3 linked regions of the Flammeovirga yaeyamensis genome follow. The main gene of each other region encodes a partner of the protein of the gene in region 2 in a complex. Links are inferred from orthologs where the notes say so. Each region holds a gene or a part of one and is shown on either strand. Other genes may lie near its edges.

What was found.
Region 1: the proteins of nuoB (region 2) and KMW28_RS13510 are in contact, whole or in part, in a crystal structure (PDB 6Y11), measured with the Thermus thermophilus proteins. The link is inferred for Flammeovirga yaeyamensis from one-to-one orthologs. Residues at the interface, in WP_096411117.1 of Thermus thermophilus: Arg16, Glu17, Gly18, Leu24, Leu27, Val28, Trp30, Gly31, Arg32, Asn34, Ser35, Trp37, Thr54, Asp55, Ala56, Asp59, Ala61, Arg62, Phe63, Gly64, Glu66, Val67, Phe68, Arg69, Ala70, Ser71, Arg73, Gln74, Ala75, Asp76; in WP_096411122.1 of Thermus thermophilus: Arg36, Val44, Arg45, Met46, Gly47, Pro48, Asn49, Arg50, Val51, Leu57, Gln58, Ala61, Asp62, Ile64, Lys65, Ile67, Phe68, Lys69, Glu70, Ile72, Val74, Glu223, Ala224, Glu225, His233, Thr234, Glu235, Tyr236, Ser237, Trp241.
Region 3: the proteins of nuoB (region 2) and KMW28_RS11935 are in contact, whole or in part, in a cryo-EM structure (PDB 6KHJ), measured with the Thermosynechococcus vestitus proteins. The link is inferred for Flammeovirga yaeyamensis from one-to-one orthologs. Residues at the interface, in WP_011056552.1 of Thermosynechococcus vestitus: Leu46, Met47, Tyr48, Thr50, Ala51, Cys52, Phe54, Ile55, Glu56, Ala58, Ala59, Ile61, Gly62, Ser63, Arg64, Phe65, Asn76, Pro78, Thr89, Thr91, Lys93, Met94, Ala97, Leu101, Met123, Phe124, Ser126, Asp127, Ser128, Tyr129; in WP_011057128.1 of Thermosynechococcus vestitus: Pro17, His18, His19, Pro20, Ser21, Met22, Val25, Arg27, Met29, Thr31, Ile38, Asp39, Cys40, Glu41, Pro42, Val43, Ile44, Gly45, Tyr46, Leu47, His48, Arg49, Gly50, Met51, Lys53, Ile54, Asn57, Arg58, Pro65, Tyr66.

The regions. Positions count from the first base shown.
Region 1 is NZ_CP076132.1:3,453,360-3,463,972, reverse strand. Bases 3,536-6,485 are described here. They hold KMW28_RS13510 (complex I subunit 1/NuoH family protein), read left to right. Parts: upstream 3,536-4,444; coding sequence 4,445-5,527; downstream 5,528-6,485. Other genes in these bases: KMW28_RS13500 (hypothetical protein), read left to right, coding at 6,310-6,485; KMW28_RS13505 (hypothetical protein), read right to left, coding at 5,529-6,113; KMW28_RS13515 (DUF5686 and carboxypeptidase-like regulatory domain-containing protein), read right to left, coding at 3,536-4,078. Also shown: KMW28_RS13525 (MutS-related protein), read left to right, coding at 1-884; ispF (2-C-methyl-D-erythritol 2,4-cyclodiphosphate synthase), read right to left, coding at 946-1,425; more of KMW28_RS13515, read right to left, coding at 1,517-3,535; more of KMW28_RS13500, read left to right, coding at 6,486-7,218; KMW28_RS13495 (ATP-binding cassette domain-containing protein), read left to right, coding at 7,449-10,529. UniProt on the Escherichia coli protein: NDH-1 shuttles electrons from NADH, via FMN and iron-sulfur (Fe-S) centers, to quinones in the respiratory chain. The immediate electron acceptor for the enzyme in this species is believed to be ubiquinone.
Region 2 is NZ_CP076132.1:4,987,954-4,998,435, forward strand. The notes cover bases 3,739-6,557. They hold nuoB (NADH-quinone oxidoreductase subunit NuoB), read left to right. Parts: upstream 3,739-4,795; coding sequence 4,796-5,320; downstream 5,321-6,557. Other genes in these bases: hemC (hydroxymethylbilane synthase), read left to right, coding at 3,739-4,546; KMW28_RS19925 (NADH-quinone oxidoreductase subunit C), read left to right, coding at 5,323-5,811; KMW28_RS19930 (YbjQ family protein), read left to right, coding at 5,926-6,240; guaA (glutamine-hydrolyzing GMP synthase), read right to left, coding at 6,534-6,557. Outside these bases: KMW28_RS19890 (GNAT family N-acetyltransferase), read left to right, coding at 1-497; KMW28_RS19895 (non-canonical purine NTP diphosphatase), read left to right, coding at 490-1,068; KMW28_RS19900 (hypothetical protein), read left to right, coding at 1,203-2,162; KMW28_RS19905 (RNA methyltransferase), read right to left, coding at 2,246-2,773; KMW28_RS19910 (ArsR/SmtB family transcription factor), read right to left, coding at 2,787-3,188; more of hemC, read left to right, coding at 3,617-3,738; more of guaA, read right to left, coding at 6,558-8,066; KMW28_RS19940 (VPS10 domain-containing protein), read right to left, coding at 8,290-10,482. UniProt on the Escherichia coli protein: NDH-1 shuttles electrons from NADH, via FMN and iron-sulfur (Fe-S) centers, to quinones in the respiratory chain. The immediate electron acceptor for the enzyme in this species is ubiquinone.
Region 3 is NZ_CP076132.1:3,032,524-3,037,858, reverse strand. The notes cover bases 2,556-5,335. They hold KMW28_RS11935 (NADH-quinone oxidoreductase subunit D), read right to left. Parts: upstream 4,666-5,335; coding sequence 3,445-4,665; downstream 2,556-3,444. Other genes in these bases: KMW28_RS11930 (DUF349 domain-containing protein), read left to right, coding at 4,925-5,335; KMW28_RS11940 (glycosyltransferase family 4 protein), read right to left, coding at 2,556-3,435. Outside these bases: KMW28_RS11950 (TrkH family potassium uptake protein), read left to right, coding at 1-1,445; KMW28_RS11945 (potassium channel family protein), read left to right, coding at 1,448-2,176; more of KMW28_RS11940, read right to left, coding at 2,173-2,555.

The sequences.
Region 1 (10,613 bases), 1.5 Mb from region 2 along the record:
TATCCTATATGATTCAACAATTGGATATTAGAAGAAACTTAGTGGGGTTGGTAATGTTATACGCTTTTTTTCCTTTTGATATTCGATTAGTAAAAAACATAAGAAATTGGTTCAATCAATATCCCCAATTATTTGATGACTTATATGATGTGATTGGTCAGCTAGAAGCAATAAATAGTTTGGCAATTCTACAAAGAAATAAACCTGAATGGGTAGAGGCAGAGTATACTGATAAAGAATATGTATTTGAAGGGTTAGAAATGGGACACCCCTTAATATTTGAAGGTATTTCTGGTACTCAAAATGAAGGAGTAGCGAATTCGTATCATTTACAAAATGATAATAGAGTAAGTATTATTACCGGTTCCAACATGTCTGGTAAAAGTACTTTTTTAAGGGTAGCGGGAATTAATTTGGTGTTATCTTATATTGGCAGTGTTGTTTGTGCTAAACAGTTTTCGGTAGGAAAGCCAGTGAAATTGATTACCTCAATGCGTATATCAGATAACTTAAGGTTAAGTGAATCTACTTTTAAAGCCGAATTAGAACGCATTAAATTAATTGTAGAAGCGATTAATTCTAATCAGCGTTATTTATTCTTGGTTGACGAAATGCTGAGAGGAACGAATTCGGTCGATAAACTGAAAGGGTCTTTTGCGCTTCTTGAGAAATTGAAAGAAAATAGAGATGCTTATATTTTAGTCGCTACCCATGACCTTCAGCTTTCTGAATTTGAATCGGATAATTCGGAGATGACAAAGAATTATCATTTTGATTTTGATTATCACCAAGGTGGATTTGAATTTGATTATAAAATTAAATCAGGGGTTTGTGAAAAATTCAATGCTAGCCTCTTGATGAAAGAATTAGGCCTAAATACTTAAGAGTATTTATCAAAAAATATGTACGGACGTTGCATTGCAACGTCCTTATTATAAGTGAGATTTATGCTTTAGTAATCAAAGCAACGGCATGAACAGCCATTCCTTCTTCTCTGCCTACAAAACCCATTTTTTCAGAAGTGGTCGCTTTCAATGAAATGTCTTCCTCTTCAACTCCCATTACTTCCGCTAAACATGTTTTCATAGCAGGTATATGAGGATTGATTTTTGGCCTTTCAGCAACGATCGTACAATCTACATTGCCTAATTCCCAACCTTCTTTTCTGACAATCTTCATTACATCAGCCAAAAGGATTTTACTATCTATTCCCTTAAATTGAGGGTCTGTATCTGCAAAATGGAAACCAATGTCTCTCATATTGGCAGCACCAAGAATAGCATCGCAGATCGCATGGATCAAAACATCAGCATCAGAGTGTCCTATTAAACCGTGAGTATGCTCAAATTTGATTCCTCCAAGCCATAATTCTTCTCCTTCACCCTGACGGTGCACATCATATCCTTGTCCTACTCTAATTTTCATATACAAATACTGATTTTAAATTGGTGATGATCAAATTTTGGGTACAAATATAAAGGTTAATATGAATATGTATGAAGACTGAGGTGAGATCTTAGAAAGAAACTCCAAAAGCGACATATACCCCAAAATTATTTGATGTTGGTGTATGGTAAGTCGTTCTCCAAATAGTGTAGACTCTCAAGACCTTAAAAATATTTTCTACACCAGTACCTATCTCAACGTAAGGAGTACTAGGGTCCAAGGCTTTAGCTTCTCTGTTAGGATCATATTGTTCACCATCAAGAAGTTGGGGCCTCACCGCCTGATTGGCATTTTTACTACTCAAATCACCATACATAATATTACAAATACCTACTGTACGCCATCCTAGTTTTTTGATCAGTGGAATTCGGTTGAGGATATTTCCATCAAATCGGTGCATCAGTTGCAGAGATGCCCATCTGTCACCTACAAACTCACCTAAATCCATTAAATTGAAGGCATATCGGTTGTAGAGTAGAGGTACGTTATTACCAAAAGGCATGGCTAAAAATGGAAAAGGAGCCTCGGTTAGGATAAAACCACCCTGAAGCACATAACTAGATGTACCGAACTTTCCAATATTTGCCTTCTGATCTAAACCTAAACGAATTTGTTGGTACGAATAATTACTATTTAAAACATTCGGAATGCCAATAGTATAATCAAATGATATTCTTGGGCGATTGTCTTGAGCGACTAATTTTCTATAATTGGCTCTATTGGTGACATATCGATGACCTAAACCATAAGTAAGTTTCACATAAGCTTCCGTCCCCACTAACTGATCATATACCGGAGTATTGTTTTCAAAATCGCCTTCTTGTTTGTACGGAAATAAAGGATCAATAATACGATGGGTCAATTTAGTCATTACATTAAAACCTCTTGTAATATCTTTCTCATACCAAATAGATGCGTTTTTTTCCATGTAAGGATAACGCATATCGCCCCATCTTAATGCCGCTAAGAACAATGGTCGGCTATTAAAATTGGCTTGGTTAACACTCACCCTTCTTAAATCATTATAATAAGAAGCACCAATTAATGCCCAATGTTTTCTATTAATAATATATCTAGCTTGTCCACCATATTTGAATTCTTTGTCCTTAGTGCCGTAGGCTAAAAATCCATTAAACGACCATTTCTTAGAAAATTCGTTATTAGTTTGGAAACCTAATTGGAATCGATGGTCTTCCACACTATTAAAAGCATATAAGAAAGGTATAGGGCCTAATTCTATAGGACCAAATTTCTTATGTCCACTTGTAATCATATCGCCCACCGAAGAAATAATCTTAACCCTTGGGGTAGACTCAGCCGAGTCGATCATGCTAAAAATTTGTTGATCTTTTGTGGTGAGTTGTTCAGGACGTTGGGTTTCCCAATATTTTTCATCATTTACTCCATTCAACGCATCCGGATCCATAATCACCGGCTGATCATAAAATTTTCTTGCTTTCGGTTGATTGACAATAAAATCACTATTTCTGATTTTTATATTCAGTTTTACCTTTGCCCATTTATCAGCAATTTTACCAATACTGATTATAAAGTCTTGTTTCTTTGGTAACCATCCAGTTTTCTGATTATCCTTTAATATAGGCTCATACACCTGCATTAAATGTACGGAATCAACAAAATTGATATTGGCCTCTTTGTTTAGTTTTGCATCCCACTTCACCAAAGCAAACTGATGAGCCGAATCGGCAATATACATTGTGCCAGTAAAGGCTAAATCTTCTTCTCTTCTTGGTTCAAAGTCGATTTTATGACAATCAATACCATCAATACTAATCTTTTTTGGTTGAAGTGTATAATCATAATAATTACGCCATTCAGAAGTAATAGGAGAGATAAATTGTTTGCCAAAAAATATGAATGAGTTTTGGTAAAGGTTGAAGTCAATAAATGATGATCCTACAATCTGAGAAATCATTTCACTATCGTCAGGCCCCACACTTCTAATTCTGGATTTTTCTATTAATTCTGTCTTTGCATCAGGATTTTTGATGTAATAAATAGTAGACGAGACCTCAGAACTAAAAATTGGTATCACCGGCTGTCCTCTTTCGTCGGTTATAGGCTCAAAATCTTCAAAGGAATCAAGAATATCAGAAACTACTTTTTTCTTTTTGAAGTTTTCGTTCACATTACCTACCCAAATATCCGATTTCGTGTAGCTTTTATATTCGTAGGATTTTAAATCTCTTGTATCGTTATCATCTTTATGCTTTTGAACGTTTCTGAGGATTTCCCAAGCAGGGTTTTCCCATTTCTTCGACTTAATGACAACCTCCTCTAATTCCGTAGAGCTTTCCTTCAGTTTGAGGATAATCTTTTTATTGTAATTCGAATTGTTTAGTTTCTTTGTACAATGCTCATATCCAGTAAATTTAGCCACCAATGTCTTTCCTTTGTAATCATCTATTGTGATGGAAAAAAGACCATTATTATTGGTTAAGGTACCAATGGTTGTTCCCTCAAAATAGACGCTAGCAAAAGGAACAGGGAGATTACTTCCTTGTTCAACGACTTGGCCTTTTATAGTAAATTGTGCATGTACAGAAGCAGATAGTAGTGTTAGGCAAGTTGAAAAAAGTAAGATGAGTAGCTTCTTAATTGTTTTACTCATTAAAAGTATATGATGAATTAATTATAAGATTATCAAAAACATATTCTGTAGTCGATTTTAAAAAATGTAATCAACAAGTTTACTGATAATACTTCAAATTAGAAAAAAAAAGATGGATTAACTAAAAATCATTTGTTTGAAATGGTTTCTGCTAATTAATATGAAAGGTAAACCTTGAAATATTAATAATTATGCAAAAAAATAATACGAACGTTAATAAAATTGCGAATAAACTACTGTTTGATGAATATTATCTTGATCAATTAATTAAATTGCAACTTGAAAATCTGAGCAATCGAACAAACTGTAAGCGTACACCCGAGTTGTTCTTTATAATCAGAATAATTTTTTAGTCAGATACAAACTATGCTAGCACTTGTTTTATATCTTCCATTTCTTTTAGTATTTGCCATTTTGGGAATCTACGTAGAGCGTAAAGTTTCTGCTTGGATGCAAGACCGAATGGGACCTGTAAATGTGGGTCCAAGAGGTTTATTGCAAACATTTGCAGATATACTAAAGCTATTAACAAAGGAAGATATTATTCCAAAAGCGGTAGACAGAACCATTTTTAAATACGCACCAATAGTCATTTTTATGCCTGTATTTGCAGGCTTTGCTGTACTGCCATTTACCAATGGTATTTACGGTTCTCAGTCGATGATTGGTGTTTTTTATATTTTAGCGATTTTATCGTTAGAAGTTTTAGGAATTATAGCAGCAGGATGGAGTTCGAACAATAAATACGCTCTATATGGAGCCATGAGATCAGCTTCTCAAATGGTTTCATATGAAGTGCCAATGGGCCTGGCAGTGCTGTGTGTTGTGATGACTGCTCAAACCTTGAATACAGAGATTATTTCTACTCAACAAGGGCTTTTATCAGCAGATGTGAATTATTTATTTGGCTTAAAATCTTTAGGAATAGATGTAACTGATATGGGCGGAATTCTAACTTGGAATATTCTTAGAAATCCGTTTTTAATCCTAGCATTCATCATATTTTATATCTCATCTTTAGCTGAAGCAAATAGAGCACCTTTCGATTTACCTGAAGCAGAGACAGAACTGATTGCTGGATATCATATTGAATATTCAGGAATGAGGTTTGCCTTTATGATGCTTGCTGAATATGGTGTAATGTTATTAGGTTGTGTATTTGCCTCTGTATTATTTTTAGGCTCTTGGAACACACCATTCATTAATATTGGATCGCTACGATTGGCCGATTGGACTACAGGTACAACTGGAGAATTATCGGGTTATGTATGGGGATTTGTTTGGTTAATGAGTAAGACATTATTCCTTGTATTTGTACAAATGTGGATACGTTGGTCTTACCCAAGGTTAAGGGTGGATCAGTTAATGACTTTGTGTTGGAAATACCTTACACCTGCTGGTTTATTGCTTGTATTTATTACAGGTGTATGGAGGTTGATGATGATCTAAATTATAAATCAAATAGTGTTTTAAGCGATAACCAAAGATCTTTTTTCTTTTCGGTATCAAATAATAGTTTTGAAAGACTGTCCGCAGCTACTGCCGGGCAATCATCAATTTCAGTAGGAACGTATTTAGGTACTTTCTGACTTGAAATTGGGCTTTCATCCCCATTAATAAAATATAGTATGTGTTTTGGCTCAAGTTTTTTCATCAGTTGATCTAATTGATCTTTTTGCTCCAAAACATTCACCACAGCTACTTCTTGTAATGATAATTGTAGGGCTCCAATAATTTTTAGCAATAACTGGAATTCTTTACTTCTATAGATATCCACACCACTGTGTTCGATAAGGATAACGATATGACGTTTATTCTCACCATAATAATCAGTAGGTAAAGTTTTATTGATAGATTTTTTAGGAACAGCTTTTTGTTCTTTCACCTCATTTTTAGGTGATTCCTCTTTCTTCTCAACCTGATCTCCGTTGATTTTTGCCAATTCTTCCTCTGGAATCTCAATGTCTTCTAGCTCTTCAGGAAAGAGGTATAAAGTATCAAACATTTGAGATAAAAAGCCTAATTCGTTTTCCATAGATGCAAAGATAAAATCATTTTAGATAACCTGATAAGAAAATTGATCGAAAACAGTATTGAAATGCTAATAATATCTTTCACCTAGGTTTAATACAATAGAATTTAAAGATTTAGCGGTATTTTTTTTTGATATATAATATTTACAATTATTTTTGGTCTGAATTTTTTTTAAAGAACCTAATCGAAATAAGATTATGACTTTTAGTGCTAAATATAAAAATTTAGGTAAAATTGCTATCGCTTGTGGTTTAGCTACAACTATGATCGCTTGTGGTGGATCGGCTGATTCTTCAAACAACGATGAGACAAAGAAGGAAATCGCAGCAGTGAAAGAAGCATCAGTAGATTTTAATATAATCTTAAATAATGCTCCTGACCCAACTTCAATCCCTGTATTGTTAGAAAGAAGTGGAGCTGAGTTTGACGCTTCATTACTAAACTCGAAAGACAAAGCAGAATCATATGTATTAAAAGATGCATCATCTGCATTAAACTTCGGTGTATATATTTCTGATATCGCTTATTTATCTGCTTCAAACAAGCCTCAAGAAGCTATCAATTACTTCTCGACTGCAAGAAAGTTATCAGATAAATTGGGTATCTCTGATGCTATGGGTAGCGATCTTAGTGATAAACTTGAAACAGCCCTTTCTGATAAAGAGGCAATGTTGAAAGTGATTTCTGAATCAGAAAGCAAAGTAAAAGCTTTCCTTAATACAAATTCTCAGTACGACGTTGCAGCTTTGATCGTAACAGGTACAACTTTAGAAGCTTTACATATCTCTTTAGGTCTAGTTCAAAATGCTCCTAAAGATTTGCCTGCTGAAGCTAGAAATGCAGTATTAGTAGATCTAATGACTGCAGTAGCTAAGCAAGAATCTTCTATCGATGCAATCGTAGAAATCTTGAAGCCTCTAGAAGGAACAAACGCAGATACTAAAAAGTATTATGCAGAATTCGTGAAATTACAAGGTCAGTTTGATGCTTTAAAATTTGACGAGAAGTTGAAAGAAAATAAAGGTGGTTACCAGTTGAAAGCAGAAGATCTTAAAGATATTACTGCTACTGTGGAAGCACTAAGAAAAGTGACTGTAAGCATGTAATTTAAATCTTGCAGACATTCAAGGGTCCTGTGTTTTGAACACAGGACTTTTTTTGTTTAATTAGAGATGTTTTAATTACTATAAACCTGTTTTCATTGAAAGTAGGTGATAATAAGAGCTGTCGATAAACCCTTGATGTCAATCATATATCAACATCTCTAGTCAACATTAACTATAACATCTTATCGAGTGATCGTATAGAACTCCGCGATCGCCAAATGACCTAACTTATGAACGAAAAAGTCTTAAAATCTCTAACGAAACTGTTTGCTATTATGGCTACAGCCGATGGTTCTATTGATGAAGCCATTGAGATTTTAGAAGATTACTTAACTTTTACACTCCACGAAAGCAATATCAATAAATATATTGAACTCTTTGAACATCAGGCTAGAAGAAATGCTTCTAACGATGAGATTAGAGAAATTGCGACAATGGCTGCTGAAGAGTTAACGTTAAGACAGCGTATTGTAACAATTATTGAATTGTTAGAATTGGCTTATTCCAATGATGTGTTCTCTGAAGAAGAACAACGCATCATGAAGATTATTTGTGAATCCTATAATATAGAATTCGATAGGCTTCATAGAATGCAACAGTTTCTTACAACAAATAAAATTGAGGAATTAGCCAAGATACATAACTGTTTAACGATATCGAATGATGAAGAGGGTTATGGTGGTAAACGACATTTATATAAGAGTAACATAAAAACACCACTTTCAGTATTATACATGCCTTTGGCTAGAATGTATTTTGTGAAAGTTTGTAATCAAGATCAAGTATACGTACTGAACGGTGAGAAAATGACCTTGAACCGCTGTTATGCGTTGGATGTTGGAGGTGTGATTAGAATTGGTGGTAAAGTAGGTAGTAATCTATATCACTCAGAAGTCTCATCAGTTTTTGTGGGGATTCAGAATGTTGATCCAATCTCATTTGAAGCGAATAACATCAATTATTTCTTTGGTAAAAAACATGGACTACATGATATCAATATTGCCGAAGAAGGAGGGAACATGGTAGCGCTTATGGGAGCATCAGGTTCTGGTAAATCAACTTTATTGAATGTATTGAATGGTACGTATAAGCCCAAAATGGGTGAAGTACTTATCAATGGTATCGATATTCATAAAGAACCCGAAAAAGTGAAAGGGGTCATAGGTTATGTTCCGCAGGACGACTTATTAATTGAAGAACTTACAGTATACGAAAACCTTTATTTTGCTGCTAAACTAAGTTTTGCAAAGTCAACACCCGAAGAGGTGGAAAAGATCATTATGCGTACCATAGAAAACCTTGGTTTGTATAGTGTAAAAGATTTAAAGGTGGGTAATCCGTTAGAGAAAACGATTAGTGGAGGCCAAAGAAAACGATTAAATATAGGTTTAGAGTTACTAAGAGAACCTTCGGTGATGTTTGTAGATGAACCTACTTCTGGTTTATCATCACAAGATTCTGAAAACGTTATTGACCTATTAAGACAGTTGACTTATAGTGGAAAGCTGATCTTTGTGGTCATTCATCAACCTTCATCAGATATCTATAAAATGTTTGATAAACTCGTGGTGTTGGATGTAGGAGGGTATCCTGTTTACTATGGTAATCCAATTACTGCAGTGTCATATTTCAAAGGAGAGGCAAATTACGCAGATATTCAAAGTGAGTGTCAAAAATGTGGAAATGTTGACTCAGAGCAAGTTTTCGAAATTTTGGAATCCAAAGTACTCGATGAATATGGTCGACGTACTCGAAAAAGAAAATGGAAGCCTGAATTATGGTGGAAAAAGTTTAAAGAATCGATTAAACTTCCTCAAGTGGAGAGAATAACTTCTCCTCCAAAGAATGTTTTAGAAATTCCTTCTAAAATAAATCAGTTTAAAATATTTGTATTGAGAGACCTTAATACAAAATTCAATAATAAACAATACATGATGGTGAACTTGATTCAAGCACCATTCTTAGCCTTAATGCTATCCTTAATTGTTTATTTTTATCATTTTGACGAACTGATTTACCAAGCAGATTATGTTTTTAGAGAAAACATGAATATGCCTTCGTACATATTTATGTCGGTGATAGTAGCCCTCTTTTTAGGACTCATGATTAGTGCAGAGGAACTGATAAAAGACCGGAAAATACGGAAAAGGGAAGTGTATTTATCATTAAGTAATCAATCGTATTTATACTCAAAAGTGGCCATATTATCTGGGATGTCTGCAGTACAAGTATTGGTTTTTGTATTGATAGGGAACACTATAATGGGTATTAGAGGGCTCTATTTGGAGTATTTCTTGATGTTGTTCTCCACTGCTTGCGTAGCTAATATGATTGGTTTGAATGTATCTAGTGCCTTTAAGAATGTCGTTACAGTATATATTTTAATCCCAATTTTATTAATACCACAGCTTTTATTGGGAGGAGTAGTAGTACAGTATGATAATATCAATCCTATCTTTAAAAATAAGCAGGGTAAAGTCCCTATGGTAGGAGAATTTATGGCCTCTCGTTGGGCATTCGAAGGTTTGATGGTGGAGCAATTTGCTGATAATCAATTCGAGAAAAACTTCTTCCCAATCGATATGGAAATTTATCGATCAGATTATATGCGAACGTATTATTTTCCCACCTTATTAAGTAAGCTGGAAGAAATGAAAGTGATTCTTCATAACAAGAAAGCAGACGTTTCTGAGGAAGAAAGAAAAGTAGCCATGAAACGTTTTGATGAGAATTTCCTGCTTTTGAGAAACGAACTGCATCATAATGTGGATTGGGATGAACTGGATCAAACACCAAATGTATCTTTAGATAACTTATCTTCTGAAAACTTTACATTAGCTATTGCAGATCAAATCTACGAAACGATTACACAAGGTAGACAACACTTTAATATGAGTTATATCTACTGGAAGAAGAAAAGGGAGGAGAAGGTGACTGAACTTTTAGATAAGTTTGGGAAGGAAAAGTACTTAAAGTATAAGGACAACTATACAAATAATAGAATTTCGGAATTTGTTACCAATGTGATGGCCGAGAAACGTATTGTAGAATATGGTCATCAACTGATTCAAAAAATTTATCCTGTTTATAATTTACCAACTGAGAGTAGTAATACTCTTGATTTTAGAACACACTTTTTTGCTCCTAAGAAATTATTCCTTGGGCAGTATTTTAATACTTTCTGGTTTAATATCATAGTATTATGGGTGATGTTTGCTTTCATGTTTGTGGCACTTTATTTCAGATGGTTGGCTAAGTTTATTTATTGGATCGAGATTAAATTCGCTAATAAGGATACAATAAGAACATAATATTCTCGTTACTGAATAAACATTTACAAATCAAAATTTGTTATATTTCAAGTTTAAAATTGGCTTTTTGTTGTAAAAAGCTGA
Region 2 (10,482 bases):
TAACACAATATACTTTTCCTTTTGAAGTAGATGTTCTTCCTTGGCAACCTAAAGACACTCAAGAATACTTAAAAGTGTATAAGGCAGTGGGTGATGCTTGGGGATGGACAGGTAGCACTTTATTAGATGAAGAAACACTTTCCCGTAGGATTCATTCTCCTTCGAGAATATTCTACCTTTTAAAGGTAAGTGATGAAGTAGCTGGGTTTATTGAGTTTGTTCTTGATGATAAAAAGGAAGTTGAAATATTATACTTTGGCTTAACGCCTAATTTTATTGGTAAAAAACTTGGATTACCCTTTTTAAGTACAACAATTGATAAAGTAATCCAACTATATGATATCAAAAAAGTGTGGTTGCATACTTGTGAATACGATCACCCTTCTGCGATAAAAAATTATAAAAAAGTAGGCTTTGAAGTCATCAAAGAAGAACTGGTGGAAGAACCCTACGATGAAGACTATTTAGAAGAATTTAAAAAGAAATATCATGGATAAGATCTGTTTTGCGACAAACAATCCGAATAAATTAAAGGAAATTCAAAGACAGCTTGAAGGGCAATATCAAGTAGTGAGTTTGAAGGAAATTGGATGTGAAGAGGAATTGCCAGAGACTCAAGAAACATTGGAGGGAAACTCTGCTCAAAAAGCACAATATGTTTGGGATAATTATAAAGTAAGTTGTTTTGCAGACGATACCGGATTAGAGATTAATGCACTAAACGGAGATCCGGGAGTTTACTCTGCTCGATATGCCGGACCTCAAAGAGACAGTGATGACAACATGGACCTTGTCCTTAAAAACTTAGAAGATAAAGCTGACCGATCAGCAAGATTTAGAACCGTCATCACTTTAGTTTGGAATGGAGAAGTAAAACAAGTGGATGGCATTGCTGAAGGCGAAATCATTACAGTAAGAACAGGTGATGATGGATTCGGTTATGACCCTATTTTCCGTCCTAATGGATATGACAAAACATTTGCTCAAATTTCTGCAGATGAAAAGAATAAAATTAGCCATAGAGGTAAAGCAGTAGAAAAATTAATCACTTTATTGAAAAATCTATAAAAATATCACCTTCTAGACTCTATTAATGAGTGAAGAAGGTGATACCCCTCTAATTTTACTTTTAGTTTAGTATATTGACTCATCAGTGTTTCATCAATGATGTCACCTATCATATTTTTTAAACGTTCTACTACATGTTACTAACATTACAAACAAAGAAGCAGTATAGAAATTTTGGTTTGGCCTTTGGTATCGCTTCTTTAGCGATTCAGATTCTTCCATTATTCTATGCTATGGCTACAAAAGACAATGTGCAGATCAATATTATTGGTCGATTTGTGATTTCATTTTTTGGTGCTCCTACCATCTTATTTTTTGGGTTAGCGTTATTAAAATCATACAAAGAAAAAGCACTTTTTTGGATAGGAATATTGGGCGTTTGGCTCACAGTGATGCTCAATATTTATATTTTTAAGTGGGGAGAAGAAGTATACCTTCAAAATATTTTGCACGACCTTTCTAGAAAAGTCATGGCTATGATTCTAGGATTACTAGCTATTCGATACTTTATACAATCGAAGAATTTTCTTCATTTAATCGTAGGCTTTAGTGTTATCGTATTGATGACGGTAACTAATAGTGTTTTACAAACCTATAAGATGTTACCTCTAGGAGATATATTAGAACAATCTCTTTTAGGAGCAATGTTCTATGTACTTACACTTGGTTTTGGATATATATTATTCAAAATATTTTCAAGTAAAGACGATGCAGAAGATGATTTGGCTGAGGATTTATTTACTCCATTCTCTAAAGCACATTTAGTATTCTACTTTATGATTATCGGTCTTTATTTCTCAGATTTTTGGAAAGGAAATATTGCATGGCAGACAGAGCTTAATATTCTATTTATGTCTTTATTTGCCATGATTGGAATAATCTACTTCTCAAAAAATATCATTACGATTGGTATGGCAATTACGTTAATCTCTTTGATTGGACGAATTATCGCTTTCTATCAAACAAACTCGATGGAAGCGACTTTCTCTATTGTTTTCTCATTGATGATATTGGGATTATTCGAATTCTCAAGAAGAGCAAATAATGAGGAGGAAAAAGCTTTGAAAAAAAGGGGTGGGCGTAAAACCACTTAGATATATACTGAATATCAACTTAAAAAAACAGGCTACCCCAAACAAAATTGAGGTAGCCTGTTTTACTTTTGATACTTATCAAATTACATTTTCTTCTGAAGTACCTGCCATAACACTACGCCGATGGTTACCGATACATTCAAAGAGTGTTTCGTTCCGAACTGAGGAATTTCCAAAGCTGCATCCACTTCTTCAATAGCTTCATCGCTTACGCCCATCACTTCGTTACCAAAAACCAATGCTATTTTTTCATCTTTAGTGGTTTCTAAATCTTGAAGCATTGTACTTCCTTCTACTTGCTCTACTGCATAGACTTTATATCCTTCTTCTTTTAGTTTTTTGATGGCATCCACAGTTTCATCAAAATGTTCCCAAGCAACAGTATCTTGTGCTCCTAAAGCTGTTTTATGAATATCTCTATGAGGTGGTTTTCCTGTTATCCCGCAAAGCACTACTTTTTCAATGGCAAAAGCATCACCCGTTCTAAAGGAAGACCCCACATTGTTTAAGCTTCTAATGTTATCTAAAACAACAACAATATTATTTTTTTCTTGACTTTTGAACTCTTCAGCACTCACTCTGTTAAGTTCGTCCATACTTAATTTTCTCATTATTCTGATCTATTTAATCCCCCTCAGGGTAATGATGACTCATTCTTCTTTTTTCAATTTTATTCATTGCCAACTCTCTGTTGCTCGATAAAATTCTATAGGTCTCTTGATCTTCCAACAATTGGGTATCCCTTTCCATATACTTAAATATCGTTTCGATAATTCCAGATAATTCTTCTTTTATGGAATAAAAAGACCATTGATCTATTTTTCTTACACTTAACAAACCTGCATTTTTCATGTAGATTAAATGCCTTGATGTTTTTGTTTGTGTAAAATCAAGTACTAGTTCGATATCTGAAATACACATTTCTGTGTTTTCATAGAGTAAGTGCATGATACGAATACGAGACTCCTCTCCGAGGGCCTTCATTATCTGTGTGCCTATTGACAAATTGAAGTGTTTCAGCTTCATTTTCTACCTTTTTAAATTCGCTTTCACAAATATGCAAAATATCTTCATTTAAACACATTTTTGAAATAAATAAGGAAAAAATAGTAGTTATGGGTTAACGACATGGTAAAATTCTAAGATTCTATATTTTTTTCACTTGATGTCTTCAATGTTATTAAATAAAATAGTAACATTGTACTAGGTAAAGATAATAGACGTAATGTCTATTATATGGCATGATACACCAGTAACATTAACCAGTTGTGGAAAGACATTCAATATTGTTGGATGTCTTTTTTTATTTAAATAATCAAAAAGTTACTTTTTAAACTACATTTTTCATCTATATCAAATTCTTCACTTTATTTTGAGGATCCCTCTCTTTTTCAGCCATCAAAATTTATTATCTTCGCATTCTGAGTACACTTACTCAAATTTGATTAGACAATATGGTAGAAAGAACAATAAAAATCGGTACTAGAAAAAGTAAGCTCGCACTTTGGCAAGCTGAATATGTAAAATCACTTTTAGAAGAAAATGGTCTAAAGGGTGAATTGGTATTGATTGAAACGAAGGGGGATAAAATCTTAGATAGATCATTATCGAAAATTGGTTCGAAAGGTGTATTTACAGAGGAGTTAGAAGATCAACTAAGAAACGGAGATATTGATATTGCCGTTCACAGTGCTAAAGATATGCAAGCTTCTTTGGGCGATGATTTCGAATTAATTGCCTTTACTGAAAGAGAAGAATGTCATGATGTATTCGTAAGTCACAAAGAAGGTTTTACTGTAGATACAGAAAAAGAATTTGTGATCGGTACTTCATCTGTCCGCCGTGTAGCAATGCTACAGAAACACTTCCCTAACGCCAAAATTGTTGATGTAAGAGGAAACTTACAGACTAGAATTCAAAAAATGAAAGATGGTCTTTGCGATGTACTCATGCTTGCATATGCGGGTGTACACCGTATGGGATACGATAATATTATTGTTCACTCTCTTCCTTTAGATACTTTCACTCCTGCTACAGGACAAGGTTGTGTGGCTATTGAGTCAGCAACAACTCTTGACCCTGAAGTAAGGGAGGCCGTAAGAAAAGCAATCAATAATGTAGATACAGAAACTTGTGTTCGTTCGGAAAGAGCTTTCCTTAAAGAATTACAAGGTGGATGTAGTATTCCTGCTTTCTGTTTGGCTACTTGGACGGAAGACAAACAAATTAATATTACTGGCGGTTTAGCTAAACCAAATGCTAGTGAAATTAGATATACATATACTTGTGCTCCTGAAGATGGAGAAAAGATAGGGACGCAGATTGCTAAGGATACTTTGGCGAATGGTGGAGCTGAGGTGCTTGCGGAGCTAAAAGGAAAGTAAGAGGTAAGAGGTAAGAGGTAAGAGGTAAGAGGTAAGAGGTAAGAGGTAAGAGGTAAGAGGTAAGAGGTAAGAGGTAAGAGGTAAGAGGTAATTTAAGCTTCTAGACAGATTATCTAAAATTTTGAACCCTTTATTCTAGTAAAAATACTATTTATATCTCCGTCTTCAACGAGTTGGCCTTGGCCACTCGATACACGAACTAAGTAGCAGGTAGCAATTTAACAAACAAAAAACTAATCGCACTCAACTATGAAAGGTCTAATGGATCAACGCTTTGGACAAGGCGAAATTGTAATATCAAAAGTAGATGACTTAATCAACTGGGCGAGACTTTCTTCGTTTTGGCCTTTGGGTTTTGGTCTAGCATGTTGTGCAATCGAAATGATTACAACTTGGTCTTCTGCTTACGACTTAGACCGTTTTGGTGTGATTCCTAGAGGTACTCCTAGACAATCGGACGCCATGATTATTTCCGGTACGGTTACTTTTAAAATGGCAGATAGAGTTCGTCGCTTATACGAGCAAATGGCGGAACCTCGTTATGTGATTTCTATGGGTAGTTGCTCTAATTGTGGTGGACCTTATTGGGAGCATGGTTATAATGTAGTGAAAGGTGTGGATAGAATTATTCCTGTGGATGTTTATGTTCCGGGTTGTCCTCCAAGACCTGAAGCACTAATTGGTGGTATTCTTAAGCTTAGAGAAGAAATTCGTAAAGAGACTTTGATGGCACCAAAAGCAGTGGAACGTTTATTAAAGAAACAAAAGGCATAATCATGACTACAGAAGAAATTGCACAATTAATTCAAGAACATGTGAATGTTGAGGTGGAAGTCAATACAAAACAACCTCAACACGAAATCATCGTCAAAAATGTAGATATAGAAAAGGTATGTCGTTTTCTTAAATCAGATAATCGTTTGATGTTTGATAACCTTTCATGTCTAACTGGAATCGATAATGGACCAAAAGCCAATACCATGGAAGTGGTCTATAATCTATACTCTATCACCAAATCTTTTCGACTTACATTAAAAGTGATGTTGGATAGAGAAACTCCACTTTTACCATCAGTTACTTCTGTTTGGAAAGCTGCCAATTGGCACGAAAGAGAAGCCTATGATTTAGTAGGTATGACTTTCGAAAATCACCAAGATTTAAGAAGAATCTTATCTCCTGATGATTGGGAAGGGCATCCACTTCAGAAAGACTATAAAGAACAAGAAAAATATCACGGTATCACCGTTAAATATGAGAGAGATTAATTTATCTCTCTTTTTTTTATTCAAAACTTTAGTAACTTATCAATGCTCTCACTAAATCGTTTAGAAAATGAGAGTGTCTTTTCAATTTTTTATCATTAAACAAACAACATTAAAATGATTATCAGCACAACGGAAACTATACCAAACAGAGAAATTTCAGAAATTCTAGGTATCGCTAGAGGAAGTACAGTAAGAGCAAGAAGTGTAGGTAGCGATATCTTTGCTGGTTTAAAAAATCTTGTGGGAGGTGAAATCTCTGAATACACAAAATTGCAAGCCGATTCTCGTGAACAAGCTATTCAACGTTTGATGGAGGATGCAGATCGTTTGGGAGCTGATGCAGTAGTGAATATCAGATTGACTACCTCTACAGTTATGCAGGGAGCATCTGAGATTTTAGCTTATGGTACGGCAGTAAAATTAAGATAATATGGAATTTGTTGGATTGGGTATGATGTCTCTTTATTTTGGATTCTTCGCTTTTTGCGGAGTCGCATTGATCTATCTTATTATCAAAAGGATAAAGAATAAAGATAGGGACGATAATTTTGAACAAAGAAGTAACTGATATTCTATGTTCAACAAAGTATGCTAGAACGTTGAATTATAACGTCCCAACTCATATTAAAGATAAAAAAAGGCGAAGAAAATTCTTCGCCTTTGTTGATTGATGTTAACCCCTAGGAGAGTTAACTAGTTAATATAGATAAGACTAGATTATACTATTCCCACTCAATCGTTGCAGGTGGCTTAGAGCTGATATCGTAAACTACTCTGTTTACTCCTTTTACTCTATTGATGATGTTATTACTGATTTCAGCTAAGAACTCATATGGTAGGTGTACCCAATCTGCAGTCATACCATCCAAAGATGATACAGCTCTAAGAGCAACAACCTTTTCGTAAGTTCTTTCATCACCCATTACACCGACTGATTGTACAGGCAACAACATTGCTCCCGCCTGCCATACTTGATCATACAATCCGTGATCTTTAAGACCCTGAATAAAGATATGATCAACTTCCTGTAAAATCGCTACTTTTTCAGCAGTTACATCACCCAAAATACGGATACCAAGACCTGGACCTGGGAATGGATGACGTCCTAAAATTTCATCAGGGATATTTAGTGTTTTACCTACTAAACGTACTTCGTCTTTAAACAAAGTGTTTAATGGCTCCACCACTTTTAATTTCATGTAATCTGGTAAACCTCCCACATTGTGGTGAGATTTGATCGTTGCCGAAGGACCTTTAACAGAAACCGACTCGATTACGTCTGGGTAGATAGTACCCTGACCTAACCACTTTGCGTTCTCCACTTTCTTCGACTCCATTTCGAATACATCAACAAAAACTTTACCGATTGCTTTTCTTTTATCCTCCGGATCAGTTTTTCCTTCCAATTCAGAATAGAATAACTCTTTAGAGTCTACACCTTTGACATTCAGACCTAAACCTTTGTAAGATTCAAGTACTGATTCAAATTCGTTTTTACGAAGAAGACCATTATCCACAAAAATACAGTAAAGGTTTTTACCGATAGCTTTGTGTAATAATACAGCGGCTACAGATGAATCAACACCCCCAGAAAGACCAAGGATTACCTCATCATCGCCTAACTTCTCCTTTAATTCTGCTACTGTAGCATCCACAAAAGACTCAGGAGTCCAATCTTGTTTACAACCACAAACACCAACAACAAAGTCTTGAAGCATGAACTTACCATCTGTTGAGTGAGTTACTTCTGGGTGGAATTGAATTCCGAAAGTTTCCTCACCAGTGATTCTGTAAGCAGCTACAGGAATACTGGTAGTACTAGCAATTACCTTAAAGTTTTCAGGAAGGTTAGTGATTGTATCACCATGTGACATCCAAACTTGAGATTCAGCTGGAATGCCTTTAAACATTGGACTTGTATGATCAATAAAGTCCAAGTTAGCACGACCGTATTCACGGTGCTCTGAACGTGCTACAGTTCCCCCATTCTGATGGGCAAGCATTTGTGCACCGAAGCAAACACCCAATAATGGCATTTTACCTCTAATGTCAGATACATCAAAATTTGGTGCATCTTCTTCTAACACTGAGTGAGGAGACCCCGAAAGGATAACACCTTTGTACTCAGAGTGGTTAATTTTAGGTTCGTGATTGTAAGGATAAATCTCACAATAAACGTTTAACTCTCTTACGCGTCTCGCGATCAATTGTGTATACTGCGATCCGAAATCGTAAATCAAGATCTTGTCCATAATAAAGAATGGTATTCAGAGATTATATTTTGATGCATGCAAAGATGACGTTTTTTATTTAAAAAGTGATATTTATTACCATATAAAAACTGATTTTTTTAAAAGTGACATGAGAATTACTTATCAAAAAATTGGTATAACATAATTTATATTTAATAATAAAAAATCACCCTAGAAAAGGTTCTAAGGTGATTTAAGTTTATTTGATATTTATTAAAGTGTTAAATTACTTTACGAGTAATTTAATTGATTTCTGATAATTATTAATGCTAACAATACCTACATAAATTCCTTTGTTTGCATTAAAATCAAACGGTAATTTATTCTGACCTGCTTTAACATTACCAAAAGATTTTTCTTGAATTAAAGAACCATTTAAATCGATGATTTTTAATTCTACTTCTGCATTTTGTTTTAGATCGATAAATAAATTCGAAGAACCATTTGAAATTACTGTAGGACCAATTTTTATGCTTGAAGCATTCGTATAATCCTCTATACTAGTAATATCACTTACTTCTCCTTGGATATTAATTTGACTAATAGCCCAACCCCAAGCTGGAATATTATTGCTTGCTTCTAAGACAAAACGGACAGCAATATTATCTCCTGCTTCAAAATAGTCTAAAAGATTTACTTCATGTTGAACAAACATGTTATCAAGAGGATCAGAATTAAAGTTTACATAAGAATTCCAATCTGAATTATAAGATGCATCATATGGTGCTACAATATCAATCCAATTTGCCCCATCTTTAGAACCTTGAACCGAAACTTTTGATCCATTTGCAATAAAAGCTATATCACTATAAATTAAATGAGCATCTTCTTCTGCAACTTTAATGATATTATTTAAATAAGAAATCTCTGTAAGCCCTGCTGCATATGGATGTTGGGAGTGAAAGGCTGGTGTTTTCAACGGATTATTAACTGAGAATTCTTTAAATAAATCTCCATTGAAATCATCAACTACGTTTTCTTCTGGATTTGAAGAAACATATTCATCGATTACATCACCAAATTCTACAAGATCAAGAACAGCGGCATATGATTTTCTTTCTACTTCATTTGTATAAGCATATACTTTAATCTTATCTATATTAGAGAACAGAGATCCTAAGAACATTAGTTGATGATCCCCTTTATCATAAGCTTCATTAATAGCAACTATTCTACTACCTAAATCGTCATAGACAACCAATGAATCAACATCAGATTTTAAATGTACATCCACAGTTACATCTCCTGTGAGAGTAGATGATATTTGTGTAATACTAGGATACTTTACAATTGCTGGAATTTCAGCGATTGTAGCTGTCCAAATACCTCTACCATGTGTACCAACAACAACTTGATCATCTACAATTTTCATATCCCAAATTGATGTTGCAGGAATACTTCCAGATAACCTATGCCATGAAACAGCATTATCAGTGGTTTCGAAAATTCCGACTTCAGTACCTACCCAAATCTTATTTTCGTCTTGCGGGAATACCATTAAATCATAAACTGCAACATCTGGGAAACCAGTTGTTGAAGACGTACCATTGCCAAAACCTGAAATATCTTCCCAAGATTGACCATAATCTTCCGTTTTGATTATTTTTGGTGCATTTGCATAAGAGAACAAAATGTAGGCAACATTTGGTTTATTAGGATGAGTAGCTAAACCTGAAATTTGTCCCATTTCACGTCCATCATGCAAGAAATTCTCAACCGCTGTAAACGTTTTTGCTTGATCTTTTGATACATGAATTCTAAAGTTGTTTGTTAAAGCTGCACCAGCCCAAACAACATCTCTATCTGCATCAGAAACTTTTACATCTATAAACGAACCAAAAGCCCAAGCTTCTGAAATTCTAGATAATGACCAAGAATCTCCAAAATTAGTTGATTTCCAAACTCCAGAACCACCAACTGCATAAACTACGTCAGGGTCCGTTTTGGTGTTTGATAATTTTGTAATGAATGGACCTCCATCATCAGTATCAGTAATTCCTGAATTTGAAGAAGAGAAAGAAGAACCGCCATTTACAGATTTATAAATAGCATTATTATATATAGTACCTAATATTAAATCTGGATTATCATGATTCCATATCGTCGCAAAACCATCACCTCCTAATGAACGCTTGTATTTAGCATCTGCACTGCCTTCTTCTCCAACCTGAGACATCCAAGTACCATTATCCTGAGAACCACCAATATATCTGCTTTCACCTGGAGCTTTGTCTACATCATAAAACTGAGTTGTATTATAACCGTTTCCAGCAAAATACCATGAATCGTCTGCAATACCTGGATTTGTACCTTTGTCAGAATAGTATATACCTCCATCGTTACAATCGATAAACATAAATTCATTACTTCCTGTAACGACAGCCATAATATTATGGTGATCTGGGTGAACTCCTTCTAC
Region 3 (5,335 bases), 2.0 Mb from region 2 along the record:
TTTTCCTTCATGATATTGAGCTAAATACGGATAATGAAGGGTGGGAGGCATATACAGTTATTGTTCAGGTGGCCATGATTATGGCCTCATTGGTATCATTTTCCAACAATAGAAACTATTGGTTATTCTTTACTGCAAATAGTACAGCTATGATTTTCGGATCATTAATAGCCATTATTATTATTGGTACCTCCTTATTGATGCTTCCAACATCTACGACTACTACAATATCTTGGGTCGACGCATTATTTACTACTACTTCTGCTGTTTGTGTAACAGGTTTAGCACCATTTAATGTGTCAGAGGTGTTGACATTAAGAGGGCAAATTATATTGATGGTATTGTTTCAAATAGGAGGTTTAGGTATCGTAACCTTAACTACATTTATAGCTTTATCTATCCAAAAAGGAGTGAAAACTAAGGAAGAGATGATCATTCAGGATATGATGGAGTCTGAAAACATAAGTTCGTCGGCCAGAATATTAAAAGGGATCGTTGGAATAACATTTACTATTGAATTATTCGGTGCAATTGGTTTATACTTTTCATGGTTAGAACTTGATTTAACCACCTCAGAACGCATATTCGCTTCTGTTTTTCATTCCATATCTGCTTTTTGTAATGCAGGTTTTTCAATTTTTCCAGAAGGATTACAAGGAACAGCATTCGCAACCGATTGGTTTTCTTCTTCCATTGTCATGATATTGATTATTGTTGGAGGTTTGGGATTTAGGACTTACAGAGAAATTGTTAGTCGACGAAATAAGCATAGAAAACATTTCTCATTACAATCTAGATTATCCTTACAAATGACTGCTATTTTGATTGTAGTGGGCACAATAGGCATCTTTATCACCGATTATGATTATTGGATGGAAAAAAGTGGTGGCGATATTTTATTGCAAACACTATTTACAAGTGTCACTTGTAGAACTGCAGGTTTTTCAGTGGTTGAAATTGGAGATTTATCATCAGCTTCTGTAATGATGATGATCTTATTGATGTATATAGGTGGTGCACCGAACTCAACAGCTGGGGGTATAAAAGTGACCACTGTGGCTTTATTATTTACCTATTTTTGGGCACAAGTTAGAGGAAAGTCAACAGTAAATATAGGATGGAATACAGTACAAGAGGCAAGTATTAGAAGGGCGGTTATAGCATTTATGGTGTCTATATTGATCTCTTTTGTCTGTTTATTTATATTAACGATGTCAGAAACACATTTAGACCTAAGAGACATCACCTTTGAGTTCTTTTCTGCGTTAGGTACAGTAGGACTTTCTAGAGGAATAACTGCAGATTTAACTGTTGTCGGTAAATTAACCATATCCTTTGTGATGTTTAGTGGCAAAATTGGGTTATTTACTCTAGTTTCTTTATTAGGTGAGGATGAAGAAAATTACGAATACCGTTATCCTGAATCCTCTATCTTAGTTGGTTAGATATGAAAAAAGTAAATAAAAGATTTGTATTAATTGGAATGGGTGCTTTCGGTGTCGAAATTGCAAAAGCACTCCGCGACAATAACGAAGATTTATTGATCGTTCTGCATAATCAATTTGATAGTATGAAAGAGTCAAGAGATTCTTTGATTACTTTAAAGAGGTTAAGAGAAATGGGTTTTGAATATTTGTATGAAACCGATACAACAAACCCAATGGCCTTGAGAAAACATATTAAAGAAACGGATGCTGTGATTTTATCACATGGACAGAATTTCGAAACAAAACTATTAACTATTGAGGCTTTAAAGGAAATAGGGGTTCATGAGATTTATGCACGTGCGACTCGTGATATGCATGCTAGAGTCCTCAATAAAATGGGAATTACTAAAGTGATTTTCCCTGAAAAGCAGGAAGGAAAAAGATTTGCTTTGGAATTGCTTAATAAAAAAGCTTTGACTATTGACGAGGTAGCTCCAGGGGTTTTTATTAGTGAGATGAAGTTGCCAAAATCGTTTATAGGGGAGAGTGTTAGAAAGTTAAGATTCCGTGATACCATGCACGTTTCTGTCATCTGTTTAAAAGAAAATTCTTCTACTTGTCATTTAGAAGGAGAAGAAAAGATTTATATCCAAGATTTTAGAGATATTACATTAACAGATAGACATACACTAGTGATCGCTGGAGGTAAAGAAAGAATTAAACACGTTGTAAGTATGGTAGAAGGCTAAGCCTTTTGAACTACAATGCTAGATAATAAATGATCTAATTGATCAAATTGTTGATGGAGGTCAAAATGTTCGATACATGCAGTTCGGGCATTTTGGCCTTTTTCTTTTAATTCATGTGTTTTTAATTGATGAATTAGAGAGAAGTTTTTCGTCAAAGCATCATAGTCTGATGGATTAGAAGTCCATCCACAGTTAAAGTACTTTACGATTTCTGCACCTTCACCTTCTCCATGATAGATGATAGGTAAGCCAACACTCATGCTTTCATACAATTTTGCAGGCAGGGTACCTTTCACATAATTGATCTGAGATATTAAAGCAATATCAAATTGTCTTAGTGTTTGAGGTACTAAATGATAATCGATGGCTCTGTTTAGAAACACATTATTTAATTGCTTCTTCTTGATGATAGATTGGATATTTTTATAATCCACACCATCTCCAAAAATATGTAATTCAATATTTAAATCATCAAACGCTATTTCCTTAATTAATTTTGAGATACCATGTGCTACCCCTAAAACACCCATATAGACTACTTTGATTTTTTCGGATGAATTAAAATCAGTTTTCTGACGGAATTGTTTAGTATTTGTGCCAATTCGGTAGATATGAGGTAAATCAAACCCTAAATCTTTGATGTATTCTTGTGATTCTTTCGATTGTGTTACTAAAGCATCTGCTTTTTTGTAATAGAATTTTTCTAACCAATGCAATACTTTATAAGCAACTGATGATTTCGATAAACCATTAATGTCAACCATCGCTTGGGGCCATAAATCACTTACATTTAGCACTACATTTACACCGTAAAGTTTTTTGGCAAGGATACCAAAAATAGGCAATGTAATTGGGGGGGTTTGTATGAGTAAAATATCTAATTTTTGCTTTTTCACCTCTCTTAATGAAGTGAGCATACTAAATAGCATACTAAACATACTGATAAGACGAAGGAACATATTGTTCTTCTGAGAAGGCAATAACCAATGCCTAATTACTGTAATGTTCTTCTTTTTAGAAGTTCTTTTCCAAGTAAAAAAGTCTTTGAGGGTAATTTTTCCAGTAGGGTAATAAGGGTGAGAGGTAAATACAGTCACTTTATTTCCTTTTTTGGAAAAACTTTGAGCTAAGAATTCAAATTGATGAGGGGCAGCACCAAAATCCGGCGGAAAGCAATGTGTTACTATTCCGATGTTTTTTGATGTTTTCCCTAAGGTATTCTGTAATGTTTCTTGTATGTTCTCTGTATAATACGTCATTAAATCTTCCTAGCGATCTACTTCCCCCATAATAATATCAATCGACCCCATGATCACAATAAGATCAGATAATAGGTTGCCTTTACCTAACTCTGGTAAAACACTTAAGTTACAAAAACAACATGATCTTGCTTTAAGTCGTTCAGGGATATCAGATTTTCCGTTGGTACGCATAAAAAATCCAAGTTCCCCTTTAGGGCCTTCAGCTCTTGCATAATAATCCATTGCTTTTGGTCTAATTTTCTTAGGTACAAAAGCTTGAGGATCAAAATTTCTATCTCTTTTATGTTCTTTTTGAAGCTTACCAATACATTGTTCAATGATTTTGATAGACTCAAAACACTCTTCAACACGAACATATGTTCTGTCCCAACAATCACCTACGGAGCCCATAATTCCTTTGCCTACAGGAATATCAAAGTCTAATTCAGGGTATGCTGAATAAGCATCTACTCTTCTTAAATCATGTGCTAATCCAGATCCTCTAAGAACCGGTCCTGAAGTGGCATAATCAAGTGCTGTGCTTAAAGGTAAAACCCCAACATTTGCCGTTCTTTCTACAAAGATTTTATTGTTGATCACCATTTCTCTAAACTCAACGAGTTTAGGTTTGAGGTAGGTGATGAATTCTAAACATTTCTCTTCAAAACCAACAGGTAAATCATAATATAAACCTCCAATCCAGATATAATTATAAAGCATTCGAGCACCAGAAACCCATTCTAGAAGTCTTAGAATGTGTTCTCTATCACGCATCATCCACAAGAAAGGAGTAGTGGCACCGGTGTCCAAAACATAAGTACTTACCGCAATAAAGTGAGAAGCTATTCTGTTCAATTCGGCCACCAAAACTCTGATATATTCCACTCTTTTTGGAATTTTATCAGTAATACCCAGCATATGTTCTACACCCATTGCATAAATATGCTCAGAGTTCATAGAAGCTACATAATCCATTCTATCGATGTAAGGAATGATTTGCTGAAAACTTAAATTCTCAGCATGTTTTTCGAAACATCTGTGCAAATAGCCTAAATGAGGAGTAAGATCTACTACATATTCACCATCGGTTAATACTTCTACTCTTAATACACCATGCGTAGCAGGGTGATGCGGGCCTATATTAAGGACCATCTCCTCTGTACGAAGGTTATCTATATTGTAAAAGTTACGAGATGAATTTACTAAATGGTTTTCATCATATTGATATTGAACTTGTCTTTTCTCCATCAAAAAATAGCTGTTTGTCAAAAAGAATTATTAACAAAAGTCGTTAATAATCATTGAAAAATAAAAACTGATTACAAAGATGAAAAAAAAAGAACTAAAAATAGCCCAAAACCTTAGTTTAGTTATTAATGATAAGAAAATAAGACTATTTTTGCTCATGACTTAAATGACTTTGTGAAAAGTCATGCCTAGGGCCATTTCATTTTTTTCGAAATGGGTAGTAGTAACATTTTTGACGCACTTTAAATCGTTTTTTAAGATGGGAACACCACAAGACGAAACTCAATCAAATGAGTTAAACGAGCAAAATTTGACAGAGGAAACAACTTCACAGATCGAGGATGTAGCAGACATGGAGGATGTAGCAGACTTCGGTGATGATGAAGCCACTTCAGTGGAAGAAGAATTACAGGAAGACAAAGACTTTACTGGATTCGGAAAACAAGAATTATTAGACGAGATCAAGAAGATTGTGAACTCTTCTGATGTCGTAAAAGCAGAAAAGATTTCTAAGAAAATCAAAGAAGCTTTTGATCCAATCGTAAAAGAGGAGGAAGCAGCTGCAAAGGCAGAGTATTTAGAAGCGAATGGTAACACAGACGGTTTCGAATACCATAATGCAGATATCAAATCATTCAACGATGCTTTTTATGCTATCAAGAATGCAAGA